3 regions of the Oceanobacillus aidingensis genome follow, and region 1 is predicted to be linked to each of the others. Evidence: predicted binding sites of a transcription regulator. Region 1 holds the regulator's gene; each other region holds the start of a gene.
What was found. Region 1 encodes Rex, which represses fermentation and respiration genes when NADH is low (regulators of the CRP and FNR family bind a similar motif). Its sites were predicted from a motif close to TTGTGAAATATTTCACAA; they were not measured.

Region 1 (8,230 bases):
AGTCTGGAAGTACGATTCCGCTTGCTGTTGTTTCTTCTTGTTCAACAAGTTTGATAACAACACGATCTCCTAATGGTTTAATCATGTAGAATTGCCTCCTTAATCCCAAATCATTTTATTTTTTATTAGCACTCTATACACTTGAGTGCTAACTCCAATTATTATAATAATTAATTCTTGGAAAAAATGCAAGCACGATGATGATAAATTTTTAGAAAAACTTGTATTCGCTTGTTCTTCAGCGAATCCTTCGTTTTTCTTATACTGCTCCATCGTGTTAGAAAAACTTAGATTCGCTTGCTTTTCAGTGAATCCTCAGTTTTTTTATACTGCTCCATCGTGTTAGAAAAACTTGTATTCGTTTACTTTTTGAAGATAACTTCTACTTTTCACTTTCTGCTTTCTTATTTTAACCCTTGTTTATTTTCTTTTTCAATGTTTCATGCATGATTTGATGTATTTTTGATTATAATTTTCAGTAACAGTTGTGTTAGAATATATCCTATGGCGATAATAGTTGAAGGAGCGTTTTTATGACTCGAAGATATACATATGTCATTCTCACATATATCATTATGCAATTTTCTGTTTTACTTATGGCCCCGCTGATTACATCCATATTTGGTGTAAACCTTGCGCTTGCCAGTATTTATTGGTCTGTCTTTAGTTTCACTCTTGGCCTTGTTATTGTTCTCTGGCTCTTAAAGCCTGATATGCAGGTCCGGGCTCATCCCGATGCTGTCGGGATCGGCGGTATTATTGTCTGGTCTGTTCTGGGAATTATTATGGCCCTTCTTTCACAAGGGCTGGCTGCCACCATTGAAATGGAGCTATTTGGAATCGATCCCGGTTCAGAGAATACCCAAGGCATTATGAACATGGCACGGGCTGTGCCAATTTTTATTGTTCTTCCGGCAATTTTGGCGCCTATTTTAGAAGAAATCATTTTCCGGAAAATTATATTTGGTTCGCTGTATAAAAAAATGAACTTTTTCTTTGCGGCTTTAATTTCTTCTCTTATTTTTGCCGTGATTCATACAGATTTTCTGCATATACTAGTATATGCTGCGATGGGCTTTGTTTTTGCATTCCTTTATGTACAAACAAAACGAATTCTTGTACCTATCATCGTACATGCCGGGATGAACACCCTTGTCGTGCTGGCTCAGCTTTCCTTAGATCCAGAAGAAATTCAAAAACGACTTGACCAATTACAACTCATATTCTTTGGAGGTTAACATGCATCAGCCTTATTTAATAAAAGCCATTCTTTATGTTTTATTCGGTGTTTTATTTATTTATGTCGGGGTTCTCAGCAAGGGAGAATCCGTCTGGGATACAGTTCCCCTTATATTCGCCGGATTTGCAGCTTTAACCTTCTATGCCGGCTTCCGGATGCTGCGATTCTATTTTAAAGTAAAGAATAAAAAATAAAAAACTAGCTCTTAGGCAGGAAGCTTCTTAAATTTAGAAGTTCTGTAAAGAGCTAGTTTTTTGCAATTAGAAAGCAGAAGATTGGTTAAGAAAACATTATGGAGCTTCTGTGCATATCCTACTCCTCTTCTAAGGAATAATGCTTCAAAAAGTATACAAGTGATTGCAATTCTACTGTTAAATCAATGTGATGGACACGAATATAGTTTGGAACGGTAATACGTGCCGGCGTGAAATTAAGAATACCTTTAATACCGAGCTCCACAAGGCGGTTCGCAGCGGCATCTGCTTCTTCTGCAGGTATTGTTAAAATAGCAACTTCAATTCCGCTTATTTTATCCTCTAATTCATTCACATGATACACGGGAACACCGCCAACTTCCGTGCCTACCTTGGAATCATCCGTATCAAACGCCATCGTGATACGAATATTATTGTTCTTTAAAAAGTTATAATGCAAAAATGCAGTTCCCAGGTTTCCAACACCAATTAAAGCAACATTCGTTATCTCATGCTGGTCCAGTGTACTTTTAAAGAACCCTAATAGATACTCCACATTATATCCGTATCCTTTTTTCCCAAGTGCACCAAAATAGGAAAAGTCTCTGCGGATCGTTGCAGAATCTACTTTAACAGCCTCACTTAACTCTTTGGAAGATACACGCATCTTCCCTTGCTGATATAAATTATTTAAAAATCGGTAATATAAAGGCAAACGCTTTGCTGTTGCCTGCGGGATTTTATTTTGTTCCATTTGAAACGGCCTCTCTTCAATTACTAATGTATAGGAAAACTTACATGTTAAATTATTTCATTTTTTGTACATGGATACTGCCATAATTTTACACGTTCGCTTTCATTATGTTGTAAATAACGCATTTATTCAATAGTACACACTCTATTATATAATTTTAACAGAAATACAGCCAACATAGCGAACTTTATTATAATTTTATTGTAGCTTCTATTTGGATACGTTACACTGATAGAAGGTATTACTTTCCTTTTACAGGATGGTTCAAGAAGACAGGATAAGCAATAACATGCTCGTCACCTTATTTTCATGTGCTTTTTGAACAGCTTTTTTTACGAGTCAGAAAGGATGGCAACGATGATTTTAATGCAACTAAATGGAATCTCTAAATCCTTTGGAGCAGAAGAGATTCTAGCTAATATAAAAATGGAAATAAAAGATAATGAACGGATTGCAATAGTCGGCCGCAATGGAGCCGGAAAGTCAACACTTCTCAAAATCATGGCAGGAGAAATGCCTTATGACGGCGGTGAGATCTTCCAGCCGAAAGACCTGACATTCGGCTATCTCTCACAGCATATGACGTTAGAGTCCGGAAAAACCATCTGGCAAGAGATGCTGGATGTATTTTCGCCTCTGCTTGCCATGGAGAAAAAATTACGTGAACTGGAAGCACAGATGGCAGACGCCTCCAATATGGAAGCATCTGATTATCAACAGCTGCTCGAAAGATATGATACGCTTCAAAATGAATATCAATCAAATGGCGGATATACGTATCAAGCGGAAATAAAATCTGTGCTCACCGGGTTGTCCTTTGGTGATTATGATTACGATACATTAATTACCGATTTAAGCGGCGGACAGAAAACAAGACTTGCCCTCGGTAAGCTTCTACTGCAAAAACCGCAGCTGCTTATTCTCGATGAACCGACGAACCACTTAGATATTGACACACTTACATGGCTCGAAGGCTATTTAGTAAGCTATCCAGGTGCTATCATTATTGTTTCCCATGACCGCTACTTTTTAGACAAAACTGTATCAATTGTTTATGAAATTTCCAGACATCATTCTAAAAAGTTCCACGGAACATACAGTAACTACTTAGCTCAAAAAGCGCTTGATTATGAGCAGGAGAAAAAAGAATTTGAAAAACAGCAGACAGAAATTAAACGGATGGAAGATTTTATTCAGCGTAACTTAGCACGCGCTTCTACGACGAAACGTGCCCAGAGCAGACGGAAAAAGCTTGAAAAAATAGATCGTCTTGATCACCCAGCCGGTGATGAATCCTCCGCATCAATTTCCTTCCAAGTGAACCGGCAGAGCGGAAATGATGTATTAAAAATAAAAGATTTAACCTTTCAATATCCTGATACGGATCAGCCGATTTTCAAAAACATCACGCTGCATGCTAACCGGGGCGACCGTATCGCATTGGTAGGCCCAAACGGTGTCGGCAAAACCACCTTATTAAAAAATATTGTCGGCAAGTATCTGGCAAATCAAGGTGAGATCCAGCTCGGGACGAATGTTCAAATCGGCTACTACGATCAGGAGCAGGCAAACCTTCACTCAAATAAAACTGTTCTGCAGGAGCTGTGGGATGATTATCCATTGATTAATGAGAAAGACATTCGTACAATCCTCGGGAATTTTCTATTCTCTGGCGAGGATGTCTTAAAACCTGTGTCCGCCTTAAGCGGCGGTGAGAAATCAAGGCTTGCTCTGGCAAAATTAAAAATGCAAAAAGCAAATTTGCTTATCCTTGATGAGCCGACCAACCATTTGGATATCGACAGCAAAGAAGTATTAGAAAGTGCTTTAATTGATTTTCCAGGAACTATTCTTTTTGTTTCTCATGACCGTTATTTTATTAACCGGATTGCCGATCAAGTTGCAGAAATGCAGGCAAGCAGTGTAAAAATATATCTTGGTGACTATGATTATTATTTAGAGAAAAAAGCAGAGGAAGAGGAACGAAGGCTGTTACAGCTGCAAAATCAGCAGAAGGTAACAGAAGAACCGGCAGCTTCAGCAAAAAAACGCAGCTTTCAGGAAGAAAAACAGCGTCAGCGGGAGGAACGCAAACGCAAGCGCCGTATTGAAGAGCTGGAAACAAGCATTGAACAGCAGGAAGAAACCATTGCAGCCATTGAACTGGAGATGACCAAGCCAGACGTCTTTGATGACCATAAAAAGACAATGGAACTAACCAATAAATTATCGGCTTTAAAAGAAGAGTTGGATCAGTTCATGGAGGAATGGGCAGAATTAGAAGAGAATTAAGCAATTGATATAATTTTCAGATTGTTGTATACTGAAAACAGGCAGAACCAATGCCTGTTTTTTTACTTAAATCAACATAGTAAACTATTCAATTCGATAAACGGAGGTTGTTATCCCGTGGCGATACCCATCGTTACTTTTTTAGTTTTCATTCTTGCCAGTTTGATGTACTATGCTATCAAAGAAACAATGCTGTCTCAATCAACCGCAGCAGAAGTACGTTCCCATTCCTTTCTTCGTTTCCTTCGCTTTGCCGTGATATTTATCGGCCTTTTCAGCAGTGTATGGCTTACTGCGGCTGTCACTCTTCCGCTTGGTCAGGCTTTCTTTCACTCGGTTTTACCTTTTTCACAAAATCTAAATGAGTTTATGATTCTTTTTGGCTCCAGTCTGCTTTTATTTGGCTTGTGGGTCAGCTTAGGACAACTTTTGCCTAAATGGCTGGCAAATCATCATTCTCAGTTTATTGCACAAGGATTATCTCGGCTGATTCCCCATACCTTTACGAATAAAATGAGTGAGGAAGCAACATGGTCAGATAATCATCAGGAAGCTCAAAATATTATCGAATTCAGCGGCAAGGATGTAGGTGAAATTGCAACGCATCGTACGGATTTAACCGTTCTGCAAATAGATGCAACCATGGAAGAAGTATTTGCTGCTGTGCAAGAAACCGAATTTACAAGAATACCAGTTTATGATGAAGATATTGACGAAATCGCTGGGATATTACATGTAAAAGATTTCTTTCGAAGTATGAAATCAGGTGGATCTCCTGCTTTCTTTACTCTTCATCATATTATTCGCCCTGCTGTATACATCAGAATGAATCAAGAAATGGATGAAGTTTTTAAGGATATGAGGGAAAGAGATTACAGCATCGCCATTGTTCTCGATGAATTTGGAGGAACATTTGGGTTAATTACTTTGGAAGATATTATCAGAGACATAGCGAAAGACTTGTTAGGAGAACAGAAGTCAATGGCAACAGAGTCAAAGGACATCCTGCCGCTTTCCGGTAATCGTTATCTGATTAACGGGTCGGTCAGCCTGTTTATATTAGAGGGAACACTTGGAATCACTTTTCCAATCGATACACCGCATCAGACGTTGGACAGCTTTTTATCGGAATTAATGAAACAGCAGCCTGACAATCCAAACACGATACACTATAAGCATTTATTATTTACTGTACATTCTGCAAAGGACAATCCTATTGAATCTGTGGTTGTTACAGTATATGATGAGGATTTGATGGGACAGCAATTTACCGGCTGATTTTATATAAAATAGAAAGAAGTGCTTGGATATGGTATTCCAAGCACTTCTTTCTATTTTAATTACATGTTCAAATTTTGTTCCTGATGCCATCCTTTTATTTAAATAAATAGTCATTCTGTATCGTTTCTTCCACAGCAACGCGATAAACGACCGCCATACCCAGCATGGTCGACATCACCGAACTTCCTCCGTAGCTTATCAGAAGCAAAGGAATCCCGGTAACTGGCATGATTCCTACTGTCATGCCAATGTTTTGAAAGACGTGAACAAGCATCATGCTCAAAAAACCAAAACAGAAATAAGCGCCAAATGGCGAGTGCTTATAAATATTTAAGCCGAGCGTTACCAGTTTATATAAAAGCATAAAATAAAGCAGAACAACAAAAGCGCTGCCGACAAAACCAAAGCTTTCTCCAATAACAGAGAAGATAAAATCAGTTTGGGCTTCCGGATAATTTACTTCCACGCTTCCTATTCCCTTACCAAATAATTGCCCTGACCCGAGCGCCATATGTGAGCGTTCAAAGTGATAATTAGCATCTGGTGACTGCTGTGACGGGTCAAACCATGTCATTACACGATCAATTTGATAGGGCGCTACTCCAATTGTCTCTTCCGCAAATTCCGGAAATTCAATGATAACGAATAAAGCACTGGCTATAACAGCAACTCCTACAATAATTAGAGAAAAGATGATTCTCCAATTAATCCCGGATAAAATAATCAGCATGCCGGCAATAAATAAATATACCATGGCCGTACCGAAATCCGGCTGCAGCATAATTAAAAATACCGGGATAGCTGTATACAGTAATAGCTTACCAAGAAGCTGTATATCAGTCTTTAACGTACTTACTTCAAATTTTTCTTTATGTCTGCTGATGACTGCCGATAAAAATAATATAGTTGATATCTTAACGAACTCTGCCGGCTGCAGCGTCAATCCTGGTATAAAGGTATACCAGCTTTTCGCACCGTTTATTTCTCTCGCAATAAAGTCTGGACTGATAGGGATAAGCGCCAGCAGCACAACCCCGCCTATATAAATGTAGAGGCTTGTTTTATATAACTGCTCTAAGTCTAAAAACTGAATAGCAGCAATCATACCGACTCCAATTGCGTAAAAGAGCATTTGCCGTATCAGAAAGTTTGTACTATATTGTTCCAGCTGCTGTGCATTGTACACGGCCAGAAAGCTTATTATTGCGAAAGCAATCAATAATAAGATTAAATCGGTTTGAAAATAATAATTTTGTTTTTTATTCATCGGATTCCCACCAAATTTCTCCTGTCGCTACCCTTGATTTTCATGAGCCAACCTCATAAGATAAGCTGTTATCATTAATGATAAATTCAACATAATCCATTATGTTACATAAAAATCAATCTGCATTCTTGCAAATCACAAGCTTTCATTATTTACTATTTCTATTCTAACATTAAAGAAGGATTTGCGTTTAAATCAAGTGCTTTAAATTTTTCTTTTTCATACAAAATCGTTCCGGCCGCCGCAATCATAGCGGCGTTATCTGTACATAAATGAATCGGTGGAATGTACAATTCCGTATCTGTATGATTAAAACGATTTTTCAAGCTTTGCCGCAAGCCTTTATTCGCTGCAACACCGCCCGCAACAATGACCTGTTTCACCTTATACTCCTGTGCTGCCCGGTATGTTTTTTCAGTCAATACGTCAATTACACTTTGTTGAAAGCTCGCAGCAACATCTGCGGGATTCAGGGTTTCCCTGCGCTGTTCAGCGTTATGGAGCGTATTGATAACTGCTGACTTTAAGCCGCTGAAGCTAAAGTCATAGCTTCCTTCTTCCAGCCACGCACGCGGGAAATCAATCGTATCCTTCCCTTCTGCACTTAAACGGTCAATTTGCGGCCCTCCCGGGTAAGGAAGCTTCAGCATTCTTGCTACTTTATCATAGGCTTCTCCAGCCGCATCATCTCTTGTTTCACCAATTAATTCATAATCATAATGATCTTTCATAATAACCAGCTCTGTATGCCCTCCAGAAACAATCAGGGCCAATAACGGAAAAGCAAATTCATTTTCTAAACGGTTTGCATAAATATGCCCGGCAATATGATGAACACCAATAAGCGGTTTATTTTTTGCAAAGGCAAGAGCTTTCGCAGCATTGACCCCGACAAGAAGGGCGCCTACTAAGCCCGGGCCTTCTGTGACTGCAATTGCATCGATATCCTCCCAGGTTACGTCCGCCTGATTCACTGCTTCCTCTAAAACCATCGTCATTTGTTCGACATGATGTCTGGAAGCTATTTCAGGAACCACACCGCCGAATCGCTTATGGCTTTCAATTTGTGAGGCAACCACATTTGAAAGTATTTCACGTCCGTTCTTTACAATAGATGCAGCCGTCTCATCACAGCTTGTTTCTATACCCAATATCATTGTATCTTTTTTCATTTTAAATTCACCCACATTACAATAGCATCT
Region 2 (8,230 bases), on a different contig from region 1:
GGGAATACACCCGGTTTGGACATGGCGGCAGTATAAAGGGAGTTTCCTCCAATTTTCAAATCATTAAGGAAAAAGGAATATCTGCTTCCATTTTAATCAATATGGCCGATGTCCCGGCTGAAAAGATATTGGTTTCTGCACTACATATTCTTTTAGGGATATCAGCGGAGAATCCTTTCAAGAAAGATGATGTGTTATCTGGAAAAACATTGAACTTAAACCTGTTTTCCGGCAGGTATCAATCAGGAGAAGGGAATAAAGCTTCCATATCGATACAGGATGATTTGCTTTATTTGAATCGGAATGAACAAATAACATGCTTTTACCCGATATCTGAAAATGATTTTATCGCGGAAACCGGAGAGCGGATTTATTTTGCAAAGAATGGAGATTGTGTGCATTCGGTTCTTGTTGGAAAGAGGGTATTGGAGAAAATGGAATGAGAATAGAGGAAAAAAATCCCTTGGTTTTCATGAATGGACAGGAAACCAAGGGATTTTTTTCAGCTTATAGAAGATTGCTTCATATTAGAAATATCATTAAACACGCCGACATACTGTATTATTTCACCAACATTATTTTTAACTGGACTGATGGTAAGCAGCTCTTTATACACTTCTCCATTTTTTCGCTGATTTTGGATTTCTCCTTGCCAGAAGCCTTTGTTATTAATGGATTCCCACATGTCTTTATAAAATGCTTTATCATGCTTCCCAGAACTAATCACCTTAGGAGTTTTGCCAACGACTTCTTCTTGGTGGTAGCCAGTAATTCTTGTGAAAGCAGGATTGACATGCTGAATGACTTTATTTTTATTCGTTATCATCATGCCCTCTGCAACGCCTTCAATGATTTTTCCTTCGATACTTACCCGGTCTTGATAATACATAAATATAACGATGATAAAGCTGACGATAGCAAACTCAGACATTAACATAAATGCAATCGCATGATGTCCAGTGAGGTTAGCTACACCTGTTAATAGTAATGGTGGAAAAAATCCGCCTAATCCGCCCATCGCAGAAACGATTCCATTGACGATACCAGCTTGTTTTGAAAAATATAAGGGAACTAATTTAAAGACCGTCCCATTTCCAATCCCTACGGTTACCGCAACGGCCAATGCACCAACGGTATACCACTCGATACCTGGTGAAAAGGATAATAAGATGCCTGAGAAAGCTACCCCAATGAATACAAACATTAAGATGATAAATGCATTGAATTTATCAGCCAATAAACCTCCAATTGGTCTTAATGCAGTAGCAATTACAATAAAGATAGCAGTTCGAATGCCGGCATCTACCGGTTCTAAACTGAAGTTATCTACTAAAAAGCTTGGCAGGAACATGGTAAAAGCAACAAAAGCACCAAATGTGATGAAATAAAATAGGCTCAGGAAGCCTAATGTTGTATTTTTATACACACCTTTGATTTGTTCCGCCATCGATTTCTTCACTTTTTCTTCTGAACGATCACCAAGGATAAAAACAAGTGCGGCAAATACAAGCAAGATAATCAGGAAGCTTCGGATGGTACCTTGCCATCCAATTGCCCCAGCGAGTACAGGTGCGCCAAAGGATGTAATTGCTGTACCAACGTTACCAATCCCATATACGCCATTGATAAAACCGTGTTTTTCCTTTGGGTAATATTTTGGAAGGGATGTCACTCCGATGGAGAAAACCGCTCCGCCTATCCCCAATAGTAAGCCGCCAATGACTAAATCTGTGAAAGAGTCGGCAATGCTCAAGAAGAAAACAGGGAATAGTAAAATCAAAAAGCTAATGAGAAAAATAATTCGTGCCCCAAAGCGATCGGCATAAAAACCAATTGGAATACGCAGTAAAGACCCTAAAATAACAGGGATGGCCGTAATAATAGATGCTTGACCGGATGTTAATGAAATATCCATTGTAATGTATGGCATGAGCGATGAAATCAGTACCCACACCATAAATCCGATAAATAGATTTGAAGTCTGTAAGATTAATTGTAATCCGGGTTTTTTCATTTTTATTCTCCTTCCATGATGAGGTAATTCTTTCATTTGTTTTTTTTCGATGCTTCTATTTCCATTCATTTGATTACGTTGAAAATTTTAATCTTTCTTTCACGAATACGTAGTGAAATAAATCACATGATTTGTGTCATTTTTTTGAAGACAGAAAGAAGATTTTTTTGCTGGAACTTCTTTTTGGCATTAATAGCAGTCTTTTTCAAACGCTCAACAACAAGCAATATGCTATCCGTTTGAATCCATTTTAATTTCTGTCCTACGTGTGATGTTTTTCACAACGAACAGAAATAAGAAATGATTTAATAGGTCATAGATTGATTAGCAATTCCATTAGGAGGGATTTAGATGGCGAAGAAACCATCTCCGCTTTGGCAAAGGTTGAATTACTTAAAGCCGAAAGAGAAATATGCCAATAACCATAGTCAACTGCAAGAAGGAAACCGTGATTGGGAAAATGTTTATAGAAGAAGATGGCAGCATGACACCGTTATTCGTTCTACTCATGGGGTTAACTGCACGGGATCATGCAGCTGGAATATCTATGTAAAAGACGGCATCGTGACATGGGAAGGGCAAGCGCTGGATTATCCGACAACCGGCCCGGATATGCCAGAATTTGAACCTCGCGGCTGCCCTAGAGGAGCCAGTTTTTCGTGGTACATTTATAGTCCTTTACGTGTGAAATATCCTTATGTAAGAAAAAAATTACTCACGCTATGGAGAGAAGCATTGCAAACCCATGAAAATCCATTAGAAGCTTGGAAAAGCATTGTAGAAGATAAGGAAAAGGCAGCATCCTATAAACAAGCAAGAGGAAAAGGCGGCCTCGCTCGTGCAGATTGGGGAGAGGTAAACAAACTGGTTGCAGCCTCCTGCCTGTATACGGCCATCAAATATGGACCGGATCGAAATGTTGGATTTTCTCCGATTCCTGCCATGTCCATGATCAGTTATGCATCAGGCAGCCGCTTCATGCACCTTCTCGGCGGTCAAATGCTGAGTTTCTATGATTGGTATGCAGACTTACCGCCGGCATCCCCGCAGATTTGGGGAGACCAGACAGATGTGCCGGAAAGCTCTGACTGGTTTAATTCAAGCTATATTATTACCTGGGGTTCGAATGTTCCATTAACTCGTACACCTGATGCACACTTTTTAGTGGAAGCAAGGTATAAAGGCACCAAGGTCATCTCGGTAAGTCCGGATTATGCAGAATCCACCAAATTCTCGGATGACTGGCTGTCGGTAAAACAAGGTACGGATGGCGCAGTTGCAATGGCGATGGGGCATGTTATTTTAAATGAATTTTATGATAAAAATAAAACGCCTTATTTTGAAGACTACGCGAAGCAATATACGGATTTTCCATTTTCCGTACGTTTGAAAAAGGAAAATGGAAGGTTTACAGCAGATCGCTTTTTACATGCAAAAGACCTTGGAATAGAATCAGAGAACAATGAATGGAAACCAGCGATGTACAACGACCTTACCGGGGATTTTTCCATCCCGCATGGCACGATGGGTTCTCGTTGGGACGAAAAAGGAAACTGGAATTTAAAACTATTTGATGAAAGAACAAATGAAAAAATTGAACCGGTTTTAAGTTTTCTTGGCAGGGAGGATGAAGTCGTTTCTGTAGATATGCCGTACTTTGATGCAGAGACAAAAAAAGTACTTCCTCGTACCGTACCTGTAAAGCAAATCGAGATAGAAGGCGAGACAGAATATATCGCAACGGTGTATGATTTAATGCTTGCCAACTACGGAATCGACCGCGGACTGGGCGGGGAAGCTGCAGCATCCTATGATGAGATTGCGCCGTTTTCGCCTGCATGGCAAGAACAGATTACCGGAGTGGACCGCAATTTAGTGATTAAAATTGCTCGTGAATTTGCTCAAAATGCCATTGATACAAATGGACGTTCCATGATTATCATGGGAGCAGGAATCAACCATTGGTACCATTCCGATACGATTTACAGAGCTGTTGTCAACCTTGTTCTGATGGTTGGAGCACAAGGAGTCAATGGCGGCGGCTGGGCACACTATGTCGGCCAGGAAAAATTACGTCCTGTAGAAGGCTGGACAACGGTCCAATCAGCAAAAGACTGGGGCGGACCAGCAAGGTTGCAAAATGGTACTTCTTTCTTCTATTTTGCAACGGACCAATGGCGTTATGAAGAAACATCGATTAACGAGCTGGCAAGTCCAACGGTTGATAAGGCAAGATATGATCATCCGGCAGATTACAATGTATTGGCAGCGCGTCTAGGCTGGCTGCCGTCATACCCAACCTTTAATAAAAATGGGATTGATTTATACAACGAAGCATACGCAGCAGGAAATGAAACAGCGGAACAAATTGGAAATTATGTCGCTAAGCAATTAAAGGATAAAAACTTGGAATTTGCGATTGAAGACCCGGATAATCCCGTGAACTTTCCGAGAAACTTATTTGTCTGGAGAGCGAACTTGATTTCCAGCTCTGGAAAAGGCCATGAATATTTCTTGAAGCATTTACTAGGTGCTTCGCATGGTGTACTCAATACGGATGAAGACAGTCTTCGCCCTGAGGAAATAAAATGGCGGAAAGAAGCTCCTGAAGGTAAAGTAGATCTTCTTATCAATCTGGATTTCCGTATGGCAGGAACCGCTTTGTATTCCGATGTTATTTTACCGGCATCTACCTGGTATGAAAAATATGATTTATCCAGTACGGATATGCACCCATTTGTGCATCCGTTCAATGCGGCTATTTCTTCTCCATGGGAAGCAAAATCAGACTGGGATATTTTTAAATCATTGGCAAAAGGTGTTTCCTATTTAGCGGAAGAAATCGATATGGATACGATGAAGGAAGTGGTTGCTACCCCGTTAAATCATGATACAAAAGCTGAAATGGCTCAGCCTTATGGAGAAATAAAGGATTGGTCCAAAGGGGAATGCGAGCCGATTCCCGGAAAGACGATGCCGCAAATCCATGTGGTCGAACGGGATTATAAAAACCTTTATCATAAAATGACATCGCTCGGACCGAATATTGTTAATAAGCCTTATGGAGAAAAAGGAATTAACTGGTCCATGAAAGAGGAATATAATCTGGCGAAAAATACCTTTGGAACAATTGATAATGGATCCATTGCTGATGGTCATCCAGATATTACCGACGCGAAGGATGCTTGTGAAGCCATTTTAATGCTTTCTTCTACCACCAATGGAAAGGTCGCTGTAAAAGCATGGGAAGCATTAGAAGAGAAAACTAATCTCGAATTAAAGGATTTGGCGGAAGAGCGGGAAGAAGAATTATTTACGTTTGAACAAATTAATGCACAGCCGAAGACGGTTATTACTTCTCCTGCATTCAGCGGCTCGGAAAAGGGTGGAAGAAGATATTCTCCTTTTACGACGAATATTGAACGAATGATTCCATTTAGAACCATTACCGGTCGTCAATCTTACTTTGTTGATCACGAAACAATGAAAGAATTTGGAGAGTCCTTTGCGATATTTAAGCCAATTTTGAATCAAAAACCTTTCAGCTCAAAACGGCCGGAAGTGGAAGGAAAGGAAATTACGTTAAATTATTTAACGCCGCATAACAAATGGTCTATTCATAGTATGTACTTTGATGCTCAGCCGATGCTGACGCTGTTCCGTGGAGGACCGACAATCTGGCTGAACAACGAGGATGCGGCAGAGGTTGATGTGGAGGATAATGATTGGATCGAATGCTTCAACCGTAATGGTGTGGTCGTTGGAAGAGCAGTTGTTTCTCACCGGATTCCGAGAACCATGGCATTTATGCACCATGCGCAGGATCGTCATATCCATACGCCGGGGACAAACTTAACGAAGAATCGCGGCGGTACGCACAATAGTCCAACGCGAATCCATGTAAAACCAACGCATATGATTGGCGGATATGGTCAATTAAGCTACGGATTCAATTATTATGGTCCAACAGGAAACCAGCGTGACTTAAATGTAGTTATACGAAAAATGAAGGAGGTGGATTGGCTTGAGGATTAAAGCGCAAGTCGGGATGGTCATGAATTTGGATAAATGTATTGGATGCCATACGTGCAGTGTGACATGTAAAAATACATGGACGAATCGCCCAGGTGCTGAATATATGTACTTCAATAATGTAGAGACCAAACCAGGTATTGGTTATCCAAAACAATGGGAAGACCAGGAGAAATATAAAGGCGGCTGGGAGCTGCATAAGGGTGAATTACGTTTGAAATCAGGCTCCAAAACAAACCGTTTGATGAACCTGTTTTATAACCCTCACCAACCAGAACTGGATGATTATTACGAACCTTGGAACTATGATTATGAAACGTTGACCAACAGTCCGGAAAAAAATCATCAACCGGTTGCTCGGGCGAAATCAGCAATCACTGGAGAATTTATGGATTTGGAATGGGGACCAAACTGGGAGGATGACCTGGCTGGAGGTCATATTACCGGGCTGCGCGACCCAAATGTTGTGCAGATGGAAGAGTCTATTAAAACGGAATTTGAAGAAGTATTTATGATGTATCTTCCACGTATTTGTGAACATTGCATTAATGCACCATGTGTATCTTCTTGTCCATCAGGTGCGATGTACAAACGGGATGAAGATGGCATCGTGCTTGTCGATCAAAATGCATGCCGCGCTTGGAGACACTGTACGACTTCCTGTCCGTATAAAAAAGTGTATTTTAACTGGCAAACCAATAAAGCGGAAAAATGTACGATGTGTTATCCAAGAATCGAAAATGGGCAGCCGACGATTTGTTCAGAGACTTGTGTTGGCCGGATCCGTTATATCGGAATCATGCTGTATGATGTGGACCGTGTCTTAGAGGCAGCATCTGTGGAAGACGAAAAGGATCTATACCATGCCCAACTGGATATTTTTCTGGACCCTAATGATCCTGAAGTGATTGAACAAGCGAAAAAAGATGGTATTCCAATGGATTGGATTGAAGCAGCACAGAAATCACCGCTGTACAAAATGATTATTGATTGGAAAATTGCTTTACCACTGCATCCAGAATATAGAACCATGCCAATGGTTTGGTATGTACCGCCACTTAGCCCGGTCATGAATATGATTGAAGGAAAAGGAAGTACCGCAGATACAGCAGACATTTTCCCGGCGATCGATGACATGCGTATTCCCATCGAATACCTTGCTAATTTATTGACTGCCGGAGATACCGGTCATATTCGTAAGGTGCTTAAGAAAATGGCAGTAATGCGCAGCTATATGCGGGCGGAGCAAACTGGAAAGGACTTTGACAGCGATTTGATTACAGAGCTTGGATTAACAGAAAAAGCAATCAAGGAAATGTATCGTTTATTAGCGATTGCGAAATATGATGATCGATTTGTTATCCCTAGAAGCCATAGAGAAGAAGTTGCCGACCTTTACGAAGAACAGGGCGCATGCAGTTTGGACTTCGCAGGCGGACCAGGAAACTGTGGCGTATTGCAATAAGAATATAGGATTGGTAAACAAGACTTTGCCAATCCTGGTTTCAAATAAGGAGTGAAGACGATGAATCCATCAATCTATCAGCTGATTTCTTTTCTTTTAACCTATCCAAATCAACAAATGAAAGAAATTTTGCCGGAAATAAGAGAGGAAATAGAAGAGCTATCAACAGATGGTGTCAAAGAAAATCTGCAGCAGTTTATTCATGAGGTTGACCGTTTGTCGCTGGATGACTGGGTGGCGCATTATATTAACCATTTTGACTTCGGCAGGTTAACCAATCTTTATGTAACGTATTTGAAATTAGGGGAACAGCGGGAAAGAGGACTGGAATTATTAAAACTAAAAAAATATTATGAGGCACATGGGTTTGAGGTAACAGATAAGGAATTACCAGATTACTTGCCGCTCCTATTAGAATTCTGTGCCCATGTCCCGGTAGAAACAAGCAATGAGATACTAGATATGCATGGAAAAGCAATTGCTGAAATCCAAAAGAAATTACAGAAGGAAAATAGTTTTTATCATATATTATTTGAGGCTCTTTTCATACAGATGGAGAGTCATGGGCTACATGTCGTAACAGAAGACGCCATTTAGGAGGGAAACAGATGGACCTATTATTATGGGGCGTATTTCCTTATATTGTACTAACGATTTTTATTTTAGGACATATTTATCGCTATCAAAAGGATCAATTCGGCTGGACAACCAAATCAAGT
Region 3 (8,230 bases), on a different contig from region 1:
CTTTCCAACAGGCAAGAAACAAGGTCTGCGAACTTAAAATACATGTACAAAAAGGACAGTGAAAAAGAATTTTTAAATATCCTCTTAAAAGATATTGAGTACGATTATCCCACTGATAATCATAATAACAGCGATAACCCTTCTTTGATCAATTAAATACTTCGGAAGGTTAAACAGCCCAAAATGATCAATTAACAGTCCCATGATAATCTGCCCTAAAATAGCAGCCATCATCGTTAATGTAACACCCAGATAAGGCATTAAACTGATATTTGATGCGATATATGCTGCGCCGAGTGCACCACCGGCAAAATGCCAGGGCTTTAATTTAAAATCTCCAGAAATACGTGTTAACTTTACTCCTTTATTCACTATCATCGACAGAATAAATAACACAGCGGTTCCTACAATAAATGAAATAAAAGCAGCATAAATAAAGGAGTCTACTTCATAACGCAAGGCACTATTGATTGCTGTCTGCAGCGGCGGCATCATTCCTGTACATATCCCGAACAATACCCACAGCCGGAAACGACTCTGCGAAACGCCGGGATTTTTTTTCGCATTCATATAGACAATTCCGGCAATTAAAAGAAGAACACCAACGATATGCATAAAATGCAACGGTTTTACCTCTGCACCAAACCAGCCAAAGGTATCAATCAAAATACCAATCACCATCTGTCCTGTTACGGTAACAATAACCGTTAATGCTGCACCAATTTTGGGCAGTAAAATAATATTCCCTGTAAGAAAAATTACTCCAAGCACACCACCAGTAAACCAGACATAGGAAAAGGATTGATCTGCAAAGAATGATACTGTAAATTTATCAGGATCTATCATAAGATTAATGAAAAATAAAATAATACTTCCAGATAAAAAGGAATAAAAGGATGTCGGCAACACCGCTTTCGTAAACACAGTTAGCCGATTATTTACTGCTGTCTGCAGCGGAATCATCATTCCTGCAATGATCCCCAGAACAATTATTACATACAATAAAGAAACCTTCCTTCTAAAAACCGTAATGTATTTATTTTAAGCAAATATATAGCAGAAAACAATACACTTGCTCCGTTCCCCTATCCAAAACCCGGTATTTATTAAGAGAAACCAAGAAAATCACTTGGTCTTTAAAATACTAATATTCTTGCCGAGCAGATGTCCGCTTCGGGAAGTCGCTTTCCGCGGGCAACGGTTTTGACGGGGCGAGTAACCGCAGCAGTCTTAGTGGGAAGACTCCGCAGGAAAAAAGTGTTCTTCTATTTTCTACCATAGGCATAAGCGCGACTATGCTTCTGTCTGCGCCTGTCGGCTTGCCAATCAGCAAGTCTTCTTTAAAGGAGATGAGCTCGGGGCCCATGGAAAGCGTAGTGTATTTCTGGGGCCTAAGATTACTCCCCCCCATGAAACCCGTTGGAGCGGCTATCCTCAACATTTTATACTTTCTTACTCTTTAAAAAAGGCTTGGAACGAATGTTACTATTTTATAAAATCCTCTTATTTCTCAAGCTTTAAATTTGAACATTTTAAGAACTTTCTTTATTTGTGAAGTATTTCACTTGTTTTATTTTCCGAAACCTTTATAATAAAAATAGAGGTTATTGTGAATTTATTCACAATTAATTAAGAGGAGGGTTTTTGTTATGAAAGTAACAGATGAAATGGTAAAAAGAGTCCCTTGGGATGGTTTCGTTGAAGGCAACTGGCAGCAAGAAATTGATGTTCGTGATTTTATTTTACAGAATTATCATTTATATGAAGGAAATGAATCCTTCTTAACTGATGCAACCCAAGCCACCAAAGACCTGTGGGAGCAAATCATGCAATTAACCAGAGAAGAACGGGAAAATGGCGGTGTATATGATTTAGATACAAAAATCGTATCTACTATTACCTCTCACGGTGCTGGTTATTTAAATAAGCCCTTGGAAAAAATCGTCGGCGTGCAAACAGATGCGCCTTTCAAACGTGCTCTAATGCCTTTTGGAGGTATCCGTATGGCTGTAGCTGCCGCAGAATCCTATGGCTACAAAGTTAATGATGACGTTGTCCATACCTTTACAGAACACCGGAAAACGCATAACCAAGGCGTCTTTGATGCCTATACACCCGAAATCTTAAAAGCAAGAAAAGCAGGAATCATCACCGGGCTTCCAGATGCATATGGCCGCGGACGTATTATCGGAGATTACCGCCGTGTTGCCCTGTATGGAGTAGACCGTTTAATTGAAGAAAAGAAAAAAGACCTGCAGCTGATTGGTAACGGAACAATGACGGACGATGTGATTCGCGACCGGGAAGAAACCTCGGAGCAGATTCGTTCCTTAATCGATTTGAAAAAGCTCGGAGAAAAATATGAATTTGACCTTTCCAAGCCTGCTACAACTGCACAGGAAGCATTCCAATGGCTCTATTTAGCCTATTTAGCTGCCATTAAAGAGCAAAACGGGGCTGCCATGAGTCTTGGCCGTGTTTCTACATTCTTAGATATTTATATAGAGAGAGATATTGAAAATGGGGTTATGACAGAGCAAGAAGCGCAAGAACTTGTCGATCATTTTGTGATGAAGCTGCGTCTCGTAAAATTCGCAAGAACACCAGATTATAACGAATTATTTAGCGGAGACCCGACTTGGGTAACAGAATCATTGGCAGGAATAGCAGAAGATGGACGCCCACTTGTAACAAAGAGCTCATATCGTTTTCTGCACACATTAGATAACTTAGGACCGGCGCCAGAGCCAAACTTAACCGTACTTTGGTCTGCTAAACTGCCGGAAAACTATAAAAAATATTGTGCAAAAATGTCTATTAAATCAAGCTCGATTCAATATGAAAACGATGATATCATGCGCCCGATCTATGGAGATGACTATGGAATTGCCTGCTGTGTATCTGCAATGCGCATCGGGAAACAAATGCAGTTCTTCGGTGCACGGGCAAACTTGGCAAAAGCACTTCTGTATGCGATCAATGGCGGTGTAGATGAAAATCTAAAAATGCAGGTAGCTCCAAACTATGCACCAATCACATCAGAGTATCTTGATTACGACGAAGTAACGGAGAAATATGATAACCTCCTAGATTGGTTATCTGGTTTATATGTCAACGCATTAAACATTATCCATTATATGCATGATAAATACAGCTATGAGCGTCTGGAAATGGCGCTGCATGACCGGGAAGTATTACGGACCATGGCTTGCGGTGTAGCAGGACTATCCGTGATTGTCGATTCCTTAAGCGCCATTAAATATGCGAAGGTAAAAACGATTCGTGATGAAGACGGACTTGTCGTTGATTATGAAATAGAAGGCGACTATCCGAAATACGGCAATAACGATGATCGCGCAGATGAAATCGCTGTGAATCTCGTAAAAGACTTTATGAATAAAATTAAGAAACATCATATGTATCGCAATGCTACACCAACACAGTCTATCCTGACGATTACTTCCAATGTGGTTTACGGGAAGAAAACAGGAAATACACCAGATGGACGAAAAGCTGGAGAACCTTTTGCACCAGGAGCAAACCCATTACACGGACGCGATAAAAATGGCTCATTAGCTTCTTTAAGCTCCGTTGCTAAATTGCCATATAAATACGCACTGGATGGTATCTCTAACACCTTCTCCATCGTACCAAAAGCGTTAGGAAAAGATGAAGAAACAAGAAAAACAAACTTAGCCGGTATCCTCGATGGCTACGCAGCAAAAAAAGGACATCACCTAAACATCAATGTCTTTGACCGGGAAACCTTATTAGATGCAATGGAGCATCCGGAAGAATACCCGCAGCTGACCATCCGCGTCTCTGGATACGCAGTAAACTTTATTAAGCTGACAAGAGAACAGCAAATCGATGTCATTAACCGGACCTTCCATGAAAGCTTGTAAGGCCATTCTGTAAGAAGTGAATATCAAGCGCTCATTAAATAACTTGAGCGCTTGATGCTGAATTATTTTCAGCATATGAAGTGAGGGGGAAAAGTATCATGAAAGAAGGAAGAATTCATTCAATTGAAACGTGTGGAACTGTAGACGGACCTGGATTACGCTATGTTATCTTTACCCAAGGCTGTTTATTACGCTGTCAATTTTGTCATAATCCGGATACGTGGAACATGGGGGCAGGAAAGAAAATGTCTGTACAAGAGCTGGTGAAGGATATTAAGGGCTATCTCCCATTCTTCCAATCTACCAATGGAGGAGTGACTGTCAGCGGCGGGGAGCCTTTACTTCAGGTTGAATTTTTACTGGAATTGTTCACCGAACTGAAAAAATTAGGAGTACACACAACCATTGATACTTCTGCCGGATGCTTTAACCGCTCTCCTCACTTTATAAAAAATTTAGATAAAGTACTGGAATTAACTGATTTGGTTTTACTTGATTTAAAGCATATCAACGCTGCAGCGCATAAAGAGCTCACCGGTCTGTCCAATGAACATATTCTCGACATGGCCCGCTATTTAGACGAGAAGAAAGTGCCTGTCTGGGTCCGTCATGTACTTGTTCCCGGCGGCAGCGATAACGATGCACATTTACAGCAGCTCTCCAATTTTATTGCAACGTTAAATAATGTCGAAAAAATAGAAGTGCTGCCGTATCATAAATTAGGTGTCTATAAATGGGAAAATCTTGGTTTGGACTATCCGCTGGAAGGTGTAGAACCACCGACAGAGGAACGGGTGAAAAACGCCGAAGATATTTTGAATCGGGTGAAAGTGATATAGCGATAAGGAATCCATTGCTGTATCCTGCCCTTTATATAGATGAGATGGATGGAGCCGCTTCTTTTTAGGAGCGGCTCCATCCATTATTATCGTCTAAAAAAAATCAATAGTATCTCTCATTTTTGTTTCTTTACAAAAAATAAGCAAAACAATAATTGTCTTCTTTATAAAAAAACGACACCCTTCGGAAATCTTGTCATAAAACAAACAAGAAATCGAAAAATGACGTCTGCCAGTTTATATAATTTTCAAAGAGAAACCATGCCCAGTAATGTAACTGGAAAACATCAACCTCTGTATAACAAAACATTACGCCCCCGGCAGGATTCGAACCTGCGGCACATGGTTTAGGAAACCAATGCTCTATCCCCTGAGCTACGGGGGCTTTAGACATAATCAAGCAATGAAAATCGCCGAATTATGCTTCATTATCCGCTCATCCAAAAATAAACGAACAATCGTATTATACTAAACCTTATCTATTTTGGGAAGCATCGTGTTTCACTTTATTTTTTCCCTGCCTTCTGCAATCTCGTCCGATAAGGAATCGACAGGACGTGAAGAATCATCAGCAAACAGCCCATGAGAATAATTTCTACAGAAGACAGCCTTAGCAGAAAGGCCAGCCCTAACAGAATAGGAATGGCTAATAAAGGGAGCCAGCCGCCTTTTTTACTTGCATTATAATAATTTTCTTTGCCGCAGTGCGGACAAATCATTTTAATCTTAAATACCTGCTTAAAGGTCTGTCCATAACTCCATCTTTTCCCGCAATAACTGCAGTCCGGTGTATGCATCTGCTTTCCCTCTTCTCTTTTTTAAAGTGCGTGTAAATAATTAGTTCTGAGCATTCGTAATCTCGATAGACCGGTTTCGTGCACCATCGACACATGCTTTGATTATCTTATCAAATTCATTCGCCATTAACTGGTTTAAACCAGCCTCTGTGGTTCCTGCCGGGCTGGTAATATTAACACGGAGCTGTTCCGGGTCTGCGCCGGATGTCTCCAGCATTTTTCCTGCGCCGATTACTGTCTGAGTTAATAACTCTAATGCCGTATCCCGGTCCAATCCTGCTTCGATTGCTGCTTTTTCCATTGCTTCCACCATATAATAGAAAAATGCCGGTCCGCTTCCTGCAATCGCCGTAATCGTATGCATCTGCTCCTCATCGACAATTTTTGTCGTACCCACTGTCTGGAATAGTTCCTCAGCAAAGTAAAGCTGACCGAGTTCGACATTGGTTCCCTTTGAAATAGCAGTAGCTGATTGGCCTATCAATGCAGATGTATTCGGCATGGTTCGAATAACAGGAATACCTTCTCCCAGCGTTTTTTCCATCTGTTCGATAGATAACCCTGCAATCACTGAAATAACCATGTGACGCGGCTGTATATAACTTTTTAGCCAATCCAAATAATCCTTCGCATCCTTAGGCTTCATCGCTAAAATAATAATATCTGCTTTCTCGATCATTTCTTCTTTATCCAGGTCGCATGTCACCCCATACTTTTCAGCAATCAGATCTAACCTTGCTTGATCACTGCGATTCGTCACCAGCACCTGTTCTTTTGTAACGACATTGGTCCTTGTAATACCTGCAATAATCGCCTCTGCTAAATTCCCTGCTCCAAAAAATGCAATTGTTTTTTCCATATATTTTCCTCCTGTGTGTTTCTTCTTTCCTTTGATATTTTATTTCACTGATACCTCAGAGCAATAAAAAAACTGATTATACATCCTTTGTAAAGGACGAAATCAGTATTATTCCGCGGTACCACCTTTGTTGATAAAAGTTATCCACTCACATTGATAATGCAGTTTACTGCAGTCAGCATACACTAACCTACTCCCGGATAGGTTCATCAAGGCATTTACAGAAATCTTACAGCCGCCGGATTTCCTCTCTTTGGTAAATACACATCGATTACTGGCCCGTTCACCGTATTTCTTTATTGAATTGTACTATAAGGCCTTGCCATACTTTTGTCAAGACTGCACCCATCAGAATGGATTGCAGCGTCTTTTTATCTGCTATTCAAAACAAATTTTGCTATACTTATATTGTACATGAATGTAAGCCAGAAAGGAATTTTATCAATGGATGAATCAAAACAGATACACCAGTTAACCGCTGTACGAAAAGAACTGACACGTTTCATGCTCAGCTATAAATTTGGACTGGATGAAATCAATACCAAGCTGAACATCCTTCAAGAAGAATTTGAGCATATTCATGATTATAATCCGATTGAACATTTAAAATCACGTATAAAAACACCTGAAAGTATTTTACGAAAATGCCAGCGAAAAAACATTTCGATTACGCAAAAATCTATCAAGGGTCATATCAAGGATATTGCAGGAATCCGGATTGTCTGCTCCTTTATATCCGATATTTATAAAATCAGCGAAATGATCCAAGGTCAGCAGGATATCAAAGTCATTGAAACGAAAGACTATATTAAGCATCCAAAACCAAACGGATATAAAAGTCTGCATTTGATTTTATCCATTCCTGTCTTTTTCTCTGACCGTCAGGAAGAGGTATTTATTGAAATTCAAATCCGTACCGTTGCGATGGATTTCTGGGCGAGCTTAGAGCATAAAATTTATTATAAATATGATGGGGAAGTACCGGCACATCTGGTAGAAGAATTAACAACCAGTGCAAATATCGCAAATCAACTGGATGAAAAGATGGAGTTTCTTCATACGGAAATCAATGAAGCAAAAGAGGATAAACATGCAGAGAGCAAGCTTAACTTTCTGCCGCTTGATAACAAACGCTTCCCGCTGCCAAAGCAGTTATTAGAATCGTTGTTGGAGCGAAGAGATAGAGAGTAAACATATATATGTATTAGAAAACCCGCAGCACGAAAGCTGCGGGTTTTTATCTCCAATTTTTTACGGTTGTTTTAAATGGAGGAGGTAGAGGGATTCGAACCCCCGCGCGGTTTGACCCGCCTCTCGGTTTTCAAGACCGACCCCTTCAGCCAGACTTGGGTATACCTCCATGAAATAACGCTAATTTGCTCACTTCCTAGCGAACAAAATATACTATATCATCCTCAAAGTTGACTTGTCAATATTTTTTATCAAAAAATAAGAGGCCCCCAAAGATGGAGAGCCTCTTACTTAATCATTACTTGCCAATCACTTCAATGCCGCCCATATACGGACGCAATACTTCAGGAATTACTACACTTCCATCCGCTTGCTGACAATTCTCTAAAATAGCTGCTACAGTACGTCCCAATGCCAGACCAGAGCCATTTAAGGTATGGACAAATTCTGGTTTTCCATTTGCTTCGCGGCGGAAACGAATACCGGCACGGCGCGCTTGGAAATCTTCAAAATTAGAACAAGAAGAAATTTCACGGTACGTATGCTGGCTTGGAATCCATACTTCAATATCGTATTTTTTCGCTGCTGTAAAGCCTAAATCACCTGTACACATACTCATCACACGATAAGGGAGTTCTA

Region 2: the regulator Rex is predicted to act here: its motif matches at 2,281-2,298, upstream of ACFO3P_RS16950 (nitrate reductase subunit alpha).
Region 3: the regulator Rex is predicted to act here: its motif matches at 1,608-1,625, upstream of pflB (formate C-acetyltransferase).

Annotation. Positions count from the first base shown of each region.
Region 1 covers NZ_JBHSFT010000008.1:6,615-14,844, reverse strand. The annotation lists gene groES (co-chaperone GroES) at 1-85, opposite strand, end outside; gene ACFO3P_RS05585 (CPBP family intramembrane glutamic endopeptidase) at 534-1,238, shown strand; gene ACFO3P_RS05580 (DUF4305 domain-containing protein) at 1,240-1,434, shown strand; gene ACFO3P_RS05575 (redox-sensing transcriptional repressor Rex) at 1,553-2,188, opposite strand; gene ACFO3P_RS05570 (ABC-F family ATP-binding cassette domain-containing protein) at 2,546-4,480, shown strand; gene ACFO3P_RS05565 (CBS domain-containing protein) at 4,598-5,758, shown strand; gene ACFO3P_RS05560 (FtsW/RodA/SpoVE family cell cycle protein) at 5,856-7,028, opposite strand; gene tsaD (tRNA (adenosine(37)-N6)-threonylcarbamoyltransferase complex transferase subunit TsaD) at 7,190-8,200, opposite strand; gene rimI (ribosomal protein S18-alanine N-acetyltransferase) at 8,197-8,230, opposite strand, start outside.
Region 2 covers NZ_JBHSFT010000045.1:74,663-82,892, forward strand. The annotation lists gene ACFO3P_RS16940 (serine hydrolase domain-containing protein) at 1-443, shown strand, start outside; gene ACFO3P_RS16945 (nitrate/nitrite transporter) at 503-2,014, opposite strand; gene ACFO3P_RS16950 (nitrate reductase subunit alpha) at 2,366-6,049, shown strand; gene narH (nitrate reductase subunit beta) at 6,039-7,511, shown strand; gene narJ (nitrate reductase molybdenum cofactor assembly chaperone) at 7,572-8,108, shown strand; gene narI (respiratory nitrate reductase subunit gamma) at 8,120-8,230, shown strand, end outside.
Region 3 covers NZ_JBHSFT010000001.1:288,895-297,124, reverse strand. The annotation lists gene ACFO3P_RS01285 (DMT family transporter) at 85-1,002, opposite strand; gene pflB (formate C-acetyltransferase) at 1,650-3,905, shown strand; gene pflA (pyruvate formate-lyase-activating protein) at 4,004-4,744, shown strand; tRNA gene ACFO3P_RS01270 (tRNA-Arg) at 5,057-5,129, opposite strand; gene ACFO3P_RS01265 (TIGR04104 family putative zinc finger protein) at 5,251-5,541, opposite strand; gene proC (pyrroline-5-carboxylate reductase) at 5,582-6,400, opposite strand; T-box leader at 6,490-6,696, opposite strand; gene ACFO3P_RS01255 (GTP pyrophosphokinase) at 6,845-7,591, shown strand; tRNA gene ACFO3P_RS01250 (tRNA-Ser) at 7,668-7,760, opposite strand; gene serS (serine--tRNA ligase) at 7,890-8,230, opposite strand, start outside.